2 regions of the Pseudarthrobacter sp. NKDBFgelt genome follow, and region 2 is predicted to be linked to the other one. Evidence: predicted binding sites of a transcription regulator. Region 2 holds the regulator's gene; the other holds the start of a gene.

Region 1 (5,055 bases), on a different contig from region 2:
TGCCTTCCACTTCCTCGATGTTGATCTCGGTGTAGCCGATGCCCTGGGCATCAAGCTGCTTCTTCAGCCGGTTGCAGTAGCCGCACCAGGTGGTGGAAAACATGGTGATAGTGCCGGATTCGGGAGTGAAGTCCACGGAGCTCTCCTCTGTGCTTGATAACGGTTTCGTTCCTGTAACGGTAGCGTGCAGTCCGCTATTCCCCGGTACTGGGGCCCGCCGGGCCTCCTTGGATGACAGCTTCTGCCGCCGATGGCATGCTGGAGCCATGTGTGGACGCTACGTAATGGCACGCGCCGTGGGGGACCTCCTTGCCGAGTTCGACGCCGAGCTTGAGGACGAGGTCAGCATCCCGCCGTCGTGGAATGTTGCGCCGACGGACGCGGTTCCCATCGTCCTGGAACGCCTGGTGGACGGCGAGTCCGGGAACAAACATGTCCGCCAGCTCCACGTCGCCCGCTGGGGACTGGTCCCGTCCTGGGCCAAGGACCCGGGAATCGGCTCCCGGATGATCAACGCACGCAGCGAGTCCGTCCTTGAGAAACCGGCGTTCCGGAAAGCCATGCAGTCCCGCCGCTGCGCTGTCCCGGCAGACGGCTACTACGAATGGAAGCAGGGGCCCGGGAAGTCCAAGCAGCCCTACTACGTGCACCCGGGCGCTGGCCATGGCCTGGTGTTTGCGGGGCTCTATGAGTGGTGGAAGGATCCCTCCTGGCCGGCAGGGGAGCCGGGCGGGTGGCTGCTCTCAACGTCCATCCTGACCGCTGACACGCCCCCGCCCGGCAGTGAGTCCACGGTGTTTGGAAAGCTCACGGAACTCCATGACCGGGTGCCCCTACCCATGGACAAAGCCACGATGCAGGCCTGGCTGGACCCCCAGGCCGACGATCCGGCCGGACTCGTGGACCTGGTCCGGGCGGGGGTCAAGGACGTGGCCGCTGACTGGCACGTAGAGTCCGTAGGGAAAGAGGTCGGCAACGTCAGGAACAACGGGCCGGAACTGATCCGGCCCGTGGAAGCACTCTTCTAGCAGCGGGCCCTCCAGCAGCCCGGACCAAACCTCGGGGGAGGGCTAAACGGTGACCGCGCCGTCGTCGTCCACTGCCCAGGTGGGGTTGTACGCCACCTCCCAGCGGAAACCGTCTGGGTCCGCGAAGTAGCCGCTGTAGCCGCCCCACGGCTGGGTGATGGGCTCGGCGACGATCTCCGCCCCGGCGGCGGCGGCCTCCTCCATGACGCGGTCCACGTCCTCAGTGCCGGGAAGGTTGTGGCTCAGCGTGATGCAGGGGACACCCCCGGACGCCGTGACGCCGGCGTCTGCCTGCATCTGGCTCACATCCCACAGGGACAGCACAAGCCCGTGGTTCACCTGGATGAACACCACGTCGCCGGGAACTTCCCGGTGGACAGACCAACCAAGCCCGTCAACATAGAAGGCCCGGGACGCGGCAACACTGCGGACGCCCAGTGAAATGAAGTCGACTCTTGGCTGCATGCTTCGATACTGTCAGACGATGGCGACAATTCAAGGAAACGATAGAGATGCTTTGGCCGACAAGGAACAGCTCGCTGCCGTCCGGGTTGCTGTTGACGAAGTGGATGAGCAGATCGTCACCCTCATCGCCCGCCGCGAACGGCTGATCCGCATTGCCGGAACGCTCAAGGGCGACGACGCCGAGGTCCGTGCGCCCGGCCGGGTGGAGCGGATCATCGAACACGTCCGCTCAGCCGCGGAAAAGAAGGACATTGACCCGGACATCGTCGAGTCCACGTACCGGGCCATGATCTCCGGGTTCATCGAACTGGAACTGAAGGTCCACAAAGAGAACAGCTAAGCCCTCCCTGAACGGCTTACTACAGGTTCTCCTCCACAGGGACGCCGTGCTGGTACTCCCTGCCCTCCGCCTCGCTGAAGGCTGACATGAGGTGCCCCTTGCCCAGGCCGTCCAGGGCGGCAAGGGGAAAGCTGCCGGTGATGCTGTTCTCTGAATGGGTTACCCCGGACAGGTCGTAGTCTTCCTCGACTCCCTGTTCGCGGTTGAAGGAATAGAAGGCAATGGCCTTCCCGTTCATGAACTCAATACACAGCCTCCGCTGCGAGGAATAGTCGGGGGTGGCCCCCATCAGCCCCACCACATAGGCGCCCGAATCCGGGATGGTGCCGTCTATATCGAACGTGGCCACCATGGTGGAATCCTGGGCTGTGATGCTTGCCTGCTTCAGAAGTGCGTCTTGGGTTTTCATGGCACAATCCTGCTCCCTGGTGATCGGTCCGTCCACCCTTCCTGTGCAATCTCTTTTGTCGCTCCCTCGACCCATCTATGCTCCCGTTCAGAGCAGGGGTAGACTGGTTCCATTCGAATATGTGTTCGAATGTTTCCAGTTAGATCCACTCCGGGAGGCGCCATGGGTATGTTCAGCGAATCCGTGGAAGTCGACTGCACTGCGGACGGTGAACCCAGCGGCCTGCTGTGGGCAGGGCGGTCCTATGCCGTCTGCGCTGAACCGGTGCGCTGGTACGAACGCCGGCAATGGTGGGCTGAAGAAACCCGCGCACCGCTGGGCAGCGGACCCGGAGTGGTGGACCATGAGATCTGGCGCGTCCAGGTGCTTCCCTCCACCCCGGCGCGAGGTACAGAAGCCGCGGAAGAGCCGCTGACCCTTGACCTCACCCGGCATATCCGCAGCGGCCGGTGGCGGCTCCTGCGTATCCATGACGCACTCCGGCCCTGGACAGCATGAGTTTCACCCATCTTCACGTTTCCACCGCTTTCAGCGCCCACTACGGCGTCTCATGGCCCGAGGAACTGGCGCAGGCCGCCGCCGCTGACGGCGCAACCGCTCTCGCCTGCACGGACAGGGACGGGCTGTACGGAACCATCAAGCACCTCAAGGCATGCATGGCGGCAGGCATCGATCCCATCGTTGGCGTTGACCTTGCCGTATTCGACGACGACGGCGACCACCGCACGCAGCTGGCGGGCAGGGTGGTGGTACTGGCCCGGGGCCACAACAACGGGGCAGGCTACCGCGCCCTGTGCAGGCTGATTTCCGATGCCCACGCCCGCACCACGGGAACAGCCGGTGGAACTGTCCCGGTAGCCGTCACCCGGGCAGAGCTGGCGTCCCGCACCCTCGATCCGCAAACCCTCAAACCGGTGCTGACTGTCCTGCTCGGGCCTGATTCCGACGTCGGACGGGCCATTGGAGGGCGACGTTACCTTCGCCCGCGCACCCTTTTCAAGCAGTGGCTGGATGCAATGCCCCCAGGCACACTGGTGGCCGAAATCGTGTCCCAGCTCAGCGCCCCGGGAAAGCCGTTGAGTACCGCCCACGCCGTCCGGATGCTCAAGCTTGCCGAAGAGCATCAGGTTCCGGCTGTCCTGACCAACGCCGTCAGGTACTGCGCAGCAGACGGCGCCCCCACCGCAGATGTGCTCGACTCAGCCCGCACCCTGAAATCCCTACCCGAACTTGCGGATGAACCGCTGCTGCAGCCAACCGGGCAGGGGTGGCTGAAATTCGCATCGGAAATGCTCCGGCTGGGCAAAGAGATCATTTCAGCGGCAGGATACGGTGCCGCAGACCTGAAACAGCTGATGGCGCAAACTGAGGCGCTCGCCGACCGCTGCCGGATAGATCCGGAAACGGACATGGGCTGGAAGCAGCCGGTTGTGCCCGAAGCCTCAGTCATTGGGATCAGCCAGGATCCACACGTTGAACTGGTGCAGCGGTGCCAGGCCGGTATCAGCCGGCGCTTTCCGGGAATTGCTGGTGCTACCGAAGAGAGGATGCTCTCCCGGCTCGACCATGAGCTGGGCATCATCCGCAACCTCGGGTTTTCTTCCTACTTCCTGACCGTCGCCGAGGTATCACGCATGATCCAGGAGATGGGGGTGCGTGCGGCAGCCAGGGGATCAGGCGCCTCCAGCCTGGTCAATTACCTGATTGATGTCAGCCAGGTGAACCCCCTGCAGCACGACCTCATCTTTGAACGTTTCCTGTCGCGGGACCGGGCCACCCTTCCGGACATCGATATTGACGTTGAAAGCGCAGAGCGGCACAACGTCTACCACCGCATTTTCAAGCGTTTCGGGTCCGAGCGGGTCACCCTGATGAGCATGCAGAACGGCTACCGGGCCAGGGGTGCCGTGCGGGATGCCGGTATGGCCCTGGGCATGGACGGCGACGAGGTGGGGGAGATTGCCAAGCAGCTGTGGCGTTTTTCCGCGCGGAAATTCCGCGAGGCCCTGCAGGAAAAACCTGAACTCCGGGAATTCGCCGGCCGGGTGGAACAGCGGGAAATGGACGGCAACCAGCAGCTTGACCTGCTGGTTGACCTGACGGAACGGCTTGACCGGCTGCCCCGCCATATTTCCATGCATCCGTGTGGCGTCATCCTTGGTGACGCCACCCTCCTGGACCGCACCCCGGTGCAGCCCAGCGGGCTGGGCCTGCCCATGAGCCAGTTCGATAAGCACGACATGGATCCCATGGGCATGCTCAAGCTGGACGTCCTGGGAGTCCGCATGCAGAGCGCCATGGCGTTTGCCGTCCGTGAAGTCATCCGCATCCACCCGTCCAAGGAAGAGGTGGTTGCCGCCGGCCGGCATCCGTCCGGTCCGGGCGGGACTGGTCCTGACTACATTGCCGAGAATGGCCATATCGACCTGAACGCCGTTCCCCTTGATGACGAGGCGACATTTGAACTCATCAGAAGCACCCACACCCTGGGCTGTTTCCAGATTGAATCACCCGGCCAGCGGGAACTGATCGGCAAGATGGCCCCCCGGGAGTTCAACGACCTCATCATTGATATCTCCCTGTTCCGCCCGGGCCCCATGAAATCGGACATGGTCCGGCCCTTCCTGGAACACCGTCACGGCTTCGCGCCCGAGGTCTATCCGCATCCGGACCTGAAACCCGTGCTGGCGGAAACCCATGGTGTCACCGTCTTCCACGAACAGATACTGCGGACCTTTGATGTCATGACCGGCTGCGGCCTGGCCCGGGCCGACGAATTCCGCCGGGCCCTGGGAAACGAGGCTCTCGAACAG
Region 2 (5,055 bases):
GCACCAGGTAGGGACGCCCGGAAACATCGACGACGGCGTGGGCCAGGGCCTCGTCAAGGGGGACGGTAGCCTCGCCAAACCGGCGGATGCCGGCCTTGTTCCCGAGTGCGGTGCGCAGCACCTCTCCGAAGGTGATGGCGACGTCCTCCACCGTGTGGTGGACGTCGATGTGGATGTCGCCCGTGGCTTTGACGGTCATGTCGATCAGCGAGTGCTTGCACAGCGCCGTGAGCATGTGGTCGTAGAACGGTACCGACGTGTCGATGTCCGAGATGCCGGTGCCGTCCAGGTTGATTTCCACGAGCACGGACGACTCACTGGTGGCACGTTCCATGCGCGCAGTGCGGGCCGCAGCCACGTTCGATCCGGTGGTACTCATGCGTTGGGTCCTTTTGGGCAGAAGGGGTGGTTCAGGGCGTCCAGCGCCGCTGCTTCCAGTCTAGGCGGGAAGCGTGGCCTGGCTTGCAAGGATGCTTTCCAGGGATGTGAGGAAGGTTGTGGTTTCGGTCTCAGTTCCGGCCGTGACGCGAAGATGGCCCGGAATCCCCACGTCCCGGATCAGTACGCCCGCATCCAGCAGTTGCTGCCAGACCCGGTGCGGGTTCTCCAGTCCGCCGAAAAAGACGTAGTTGGAGTCGGACGCCGCAGGTTTGAGGCCCATGCGCGTCAGCTCCGACACGATGCGGTCCCGCTGCCTCTTGATGTCTTCCACATCCGCCATCAGCGCCTCACGGTGCTGGAGGGCAGCCAGTGCGGTGGCCTGCGTGATGGCGGAGAGGTGGTACGGCAGCCGGACCAGGCGCAGCGCATCGGCAACTTCGGGTGCTGCAGCCATGTAGCCCAGGCGGGCTCCTGCCAGCGCGAAGGCCTTGCTCATGGTCCTGGACACGATCAGCCGCTCCCGGCCGGGCAGCAACGTCAGTGCACTGGGCGTCCCGTCGTGTGCGAACTCGTGGTAGGCCTCATCCACAATGACGATGGTCTGGGTTGCTTCACCGGCCTCATAGACGGCCTCCACGACGTCCAGCCCCAGTCCCGTCCCCGTGGGGTTGTTGGGTGAGCAGAGGAACACGATGTTGGGCTGCAGTTCCTTGACCTGCCGCGCCGCGGATTCGGCGCTGAGGCCGTAGCCCTCGGCGCGCTCACCGACGATGTATTCGGTGTCCGTTCCGCTGGCCAGCAGCGGGTACATGGAGTACGTGGGCGGAAAGCCGAGCGCTGTGCGTCCGGGGCCGCCGAAGGCCTGGAGGATCTGCTGGAGCACCTCGTTGGAGCCGTTGGCGGCCCAGAGGTTGGTCTCGTCCAATCCGTGGCCCAGGTATTCCGCCAGCGCTTTCCGCAGTTCCGTGAACTCCCGGTCCGGGTAGCGGTTCAGTCCTGCGGCGGCCTCGGACACCGCCGCGCTGATGGCAGCCCGCACGTCCGCCGGAACACCATGTGTATTCTCGTTGACGTTGAGGAGGATGGGGACGTCCAGCTGTGGCGCACCATAAGGGGTAAGCCCGCGGAGGTTGCTGCGGAGGGGAAGCCGGTTCAGGCGTTCTAGCTGGTCATTCACCTGAACAGTTTAGTGCCCGTGCCGGGTGCCGGAAAATGTGACGGCATCCTGTTCGCCCTCGGCATGTGCCAAATCAAGCGGCGGGTACGAACAGCTGCTGCCCCGGGAAGACCGTGCCTGCGGACAGGTTGTTCAGCTGCACGATATCCGCCACAACATCACGTGCATCGCGCTCCGGCGCCACGGTGGCCGCGATGCCCCACAGCGACTGGCCGGGCTGGACCGTCACGCTGACCGCGGACGTCGTTTCTAGGTCCGCAGCAGAGTCGGAGGCTTTCGCCGGGGAGTTGAAGAAGCCGGCCAGGGAGAGCAGCAGGGCGGCCAGCAGCACCAGGGGAATCCCGATCAGCACGATGCGGCCGCGGCGGGTCAGCCGCAGGGGCGGAAGGGCTGCCGGCCGTTCCGGCTGCCGCCCTTCAGGCCGGGACAGAAGTTGCTGCACTGAGTGCAGCTGTGGACGTGAACCCCGCGAAACAGATGTAGCTGACATGAACTGAGCCCTCCTGGACCATACTGTGCTGCCCGGATGTTCTGCTCCGCGCCCCGGCAGGGGCGTTCCGGCGCCATCTTCGAATGGCCCGTGTTCGCAGTAGAACATATGTTCGAACTTTGCTTCTTCAGTTTTAGCACCTATCAACGAACATTGTCGAGACTCGCTAGAACAAATGTTTGAAAAAGCAGTGTGGCTGGCCTAGTTTTGAACAAAAGAACAACCACCCGGACAGTCGATCAGCAGGGTCTGACATTATGGGGCGGGATCCTCCAGGGCCTGGCCGTGGAAGGGGCCCCGCGGACACCGAAAGGCATTGGCGAATATGGCAGCAGCAGCCGCCGGGGGCAGGGCAACCGCGCAACCGAAGAGGACCGCCAAGGGCCTGACGCCACGGCAAAAAAAGATCCTCGAAACCATCCAGCGCTCCGTCAATGAGAACGGTTACCCCCCGTCCATGCGGGAGATCGGTGACACTGTGGGACTGGCCAGCCTTTCAAGCGTCACGCACCAGTTGGCCCAGCTGGAGAAACTCGGCTACCTCCGCCGTGACCCTAAGCGTCCGCGCGCCATGGAAGTCCTCATGCCCCTGACCCTGGACGGCGGCGCGGCCAAGCCGGCCAGCCAGCCATCAGCAGGAATCTCCGCAGGCGGGGCCACCGTCACGGAGTTGCCCACGGCCCTGGACACCGCGATGGTCCCACTCGTGGGCCGCATCGCCGCTGGTGGCCCCATTCTTGCCGACCAGCAGGTGGAGGACGTTATGCCGCTCCCCCGGCAGCTGGTGGGCCAGGGCGAACTGTTTATGCTCAGGGTGGCCGGGGATTCCATGGTGGATGCAGCCATTTGTGATGGCGACTGGGTGGTGGTCCGCCGCCAGGCGGACGCAGCCAACGGCGACATCGTCGCTGCCCTCCTCGACGACGAGGCCACCGTGAAAACGTTCCGGCAGCGCGACGGCCACACCTGGCTGCTCCCCCAGAACACCCAGTACGAGCCCATCCTCGGGGACCACGCCACCATCATGGGCAAGGTCGTGTCAGTCCTCCGCTCGCTGTAACCGCCCGCTACTGGCCCAGGCAGAACCAGCCCACAGCCCCATTAGCCCAGGGCACATCCGGCCCTGCGCAGTGCGCTGGCCGGATCCCCCTTGGGCAAGCCGGCCCTGCACAGGGCCGGCTTCCTGGAGGCCCAGCCCTGCCCAGGGCGTCAGGTGTTTTCCCCGGCCAGCCTCTCCAGTGCCGCGATTGCCGTCTTCCGGTCCGTTGTAGACCAAAACGGCGGCAGCGCTCCCCGAAGGAACCCGGCGTAGCGCTCCGTGGCGAGCCTGGAGTCAAGGACCGCCACCACTCCCTTGTCCCCGGTGGAGCGGATCAGCCGGCCTGCGCCCTGCGCGAGCCGGATGGCGGCATGGGTGGCCGACACCGACATAAAGCCGTTTCCGCCGGCCTGCGCCACGGCACGGGAGCGCGCCGTCATCAGGGGATCGTCCGGCCGCGGAAAAGGAATCCGGTCTATCACCACAAGCCGGCACGAACCGCCCGGGACATCCACGCCCTGCCACAGGGACATGGTTCCGAACAGGCAGGTGTCGGGCTCGTCCGCAAACTGCTTCACCAGTGCCGTCATGGTGGAGTCGCCCTGGCACAGGACCGTCATGTCCAGCTTTGGGCGCAGGGCCTCGGCGGCCTCCTCCGCGGCACGCCGGGAAGAAAACAGGCACAGTGCGCCGCCGCCGGAAGCACGGATCAGCGCCTCGAGTTCGTCCAGCGCTTCCGGGGATGAGCCCCTGCCGGGCTTCGGCAGGTGCCCTGCCACATAGAGGATGCCCTGTTTGGGGTAGTCGAACGGCGAGCCCACGTCCACGCCCTTCCATTGGGGAGCACCCTCACCCACGAGGCCCAGTCCGCCGGCGGCAGGTTCAAATGCTGAACCGATGGCCAGTGTGGCGGAGGTCAGCACAACAGTGTGTCCGGCGAACAGGCCTTCCCGCAGCCGCCCGGCCACGGAGAGGGGCGCAATGTTGATCAACGCCGGCGCTGTCTCATCAGGCGGGGAGAACCCTTGCGCGGGATCAAAGGAGCTGGCGCGGGAAAACCACACTACTTCGCGGTTCTCCCGGGCAGCGAGGAGCCGTTCGCAAAGTTCCAGGATGAGCATCAGGCGGGACCGCGCAAGCTGCCTGCCGCCGTCGGGCGCTGTAGTACTGTCCCCCTTCGAATCCGAGAGGGCGGCCCGGCAGGCGTCGCGCAACTGGTCCACACAGTCCAGCTGTTCGTCATTCAGTCCGTTGGGCAGCAGCCCGTTCGGCACGCCGGCGAGGGCAAGCTCCAGGTTGGCGGCCGCGGCGTTGAGCGCGTCAACGGTGATGGCGGTGTGCTTGCGGGCGCCGGAGGCAGCGGCGTGCACCATGGCCACCGACAGCTGGCCGGACACCGCACCGGTAACCCTGTCCTGGAGTTCGTGCGCCTCATCCACCACCACCACGTCATACTCGGGCAGGACCGCCAGCCCCTCAAAGGCGCTGACTGCAAGCATGGCGTGGTTCGTGACCACAACATCGGCCTCAGCAGCGTCCTGGCGGGCGAGTTCACTGAAGCACTCTGCTGCCATGGGGCACTTTTGGGCGCCCAGGCACTCCATGGACGTCACGGACACCTGGCGCCAGGCACGGTCCGTGACGCCCGGCAGGAGCTCATCCCGGTCCCCCGTGGCGGTCTTCTCCGCCCACTCCCGCAGCCGCACCACTTCCTTGCCGAGCTGGGACGAAGGGCCGCCAACGGCTGCGGCAAAGTGCGGGACGCTGGTGTCCTCGCCCAGGCTGAACAGCTGGCCTTCCGCCGGTTCCTCGCTCGGGAAGCCGCCTTCCAGCTTGTGCCGGCAGACGTAGTTGGACCGCCCCTTGACCAGGGCCACCTTGACGGGCCTGTCCAGCGCGGGAGTGATGGCCTTGAGCAGCCGGGGCAGGTCCCTGCCCACGATCTGCGTCTGGAGCGCAAGCGTGGCC

The links. The regulator LexA, encoded in region 2, represses DNA repair genes until DNA is damaged. The targets are predictions, from matches to a motif close to TCGAACANNTGTTCGA.
Region 1: a site for LexA is predicted at 2,356-2,371, ahead of ACKAE7_RS14285 (DUF6504 family protein). Genes of this name have one in related genera too.

What each region holds. Positions count from the first base shown of each region.
Region 1 is NZ_JBJURL010000053.1:12,878-17,932, forward strand. It holds gene ACKAE7_RS14260 (mycoredoxin) at 1-136, opposite strand, end outside; gene ACKAE7_RS14265 (SOS response-associated peptidase) at 267-1,028, shown strand; gene ACKAE7_RS14270 (VOC family protein) at 1,071-1,493, opposite strand; gene ACKAE7_RS14275 (chorismate mutase) at 1,513-1,833, shown strand; gene ACKAE7_RS14280 (hypothetical protein) at 1,853-2,242, opposite strand; gene ACKAE7_RS14285 (DUF6504 family protein) at 2,405-2,740, shown strand; gene ACKAE7_RS14290 (DNA polymerase III subunit alpha) at 2,737-5,055, shown strand, end outside.
Region 2 is NZ_JBJURL010000010.1:34,669-39,723, forward strand. It holds gene hisB (imidazoleglycerol-phosphate dehydratase HisB) at 1-379, opposite strand, end outside; gene ACKAE7_RS04435 (histidinol-phosphate transaminase) at 440-1,558, opposite strand; gene ACKAE7_RS04440 (LysM peptidoglycan-binding domain-containing protein) at 1,632-2,048, opposite strand; gene lexA (transcriptional repressor LexA) at 2,374-3,108, shown strand; gene ACKAE7_RS04450 (ATP-dependent DNA helicase) at 3,258-5,055, opposite strand, start outside.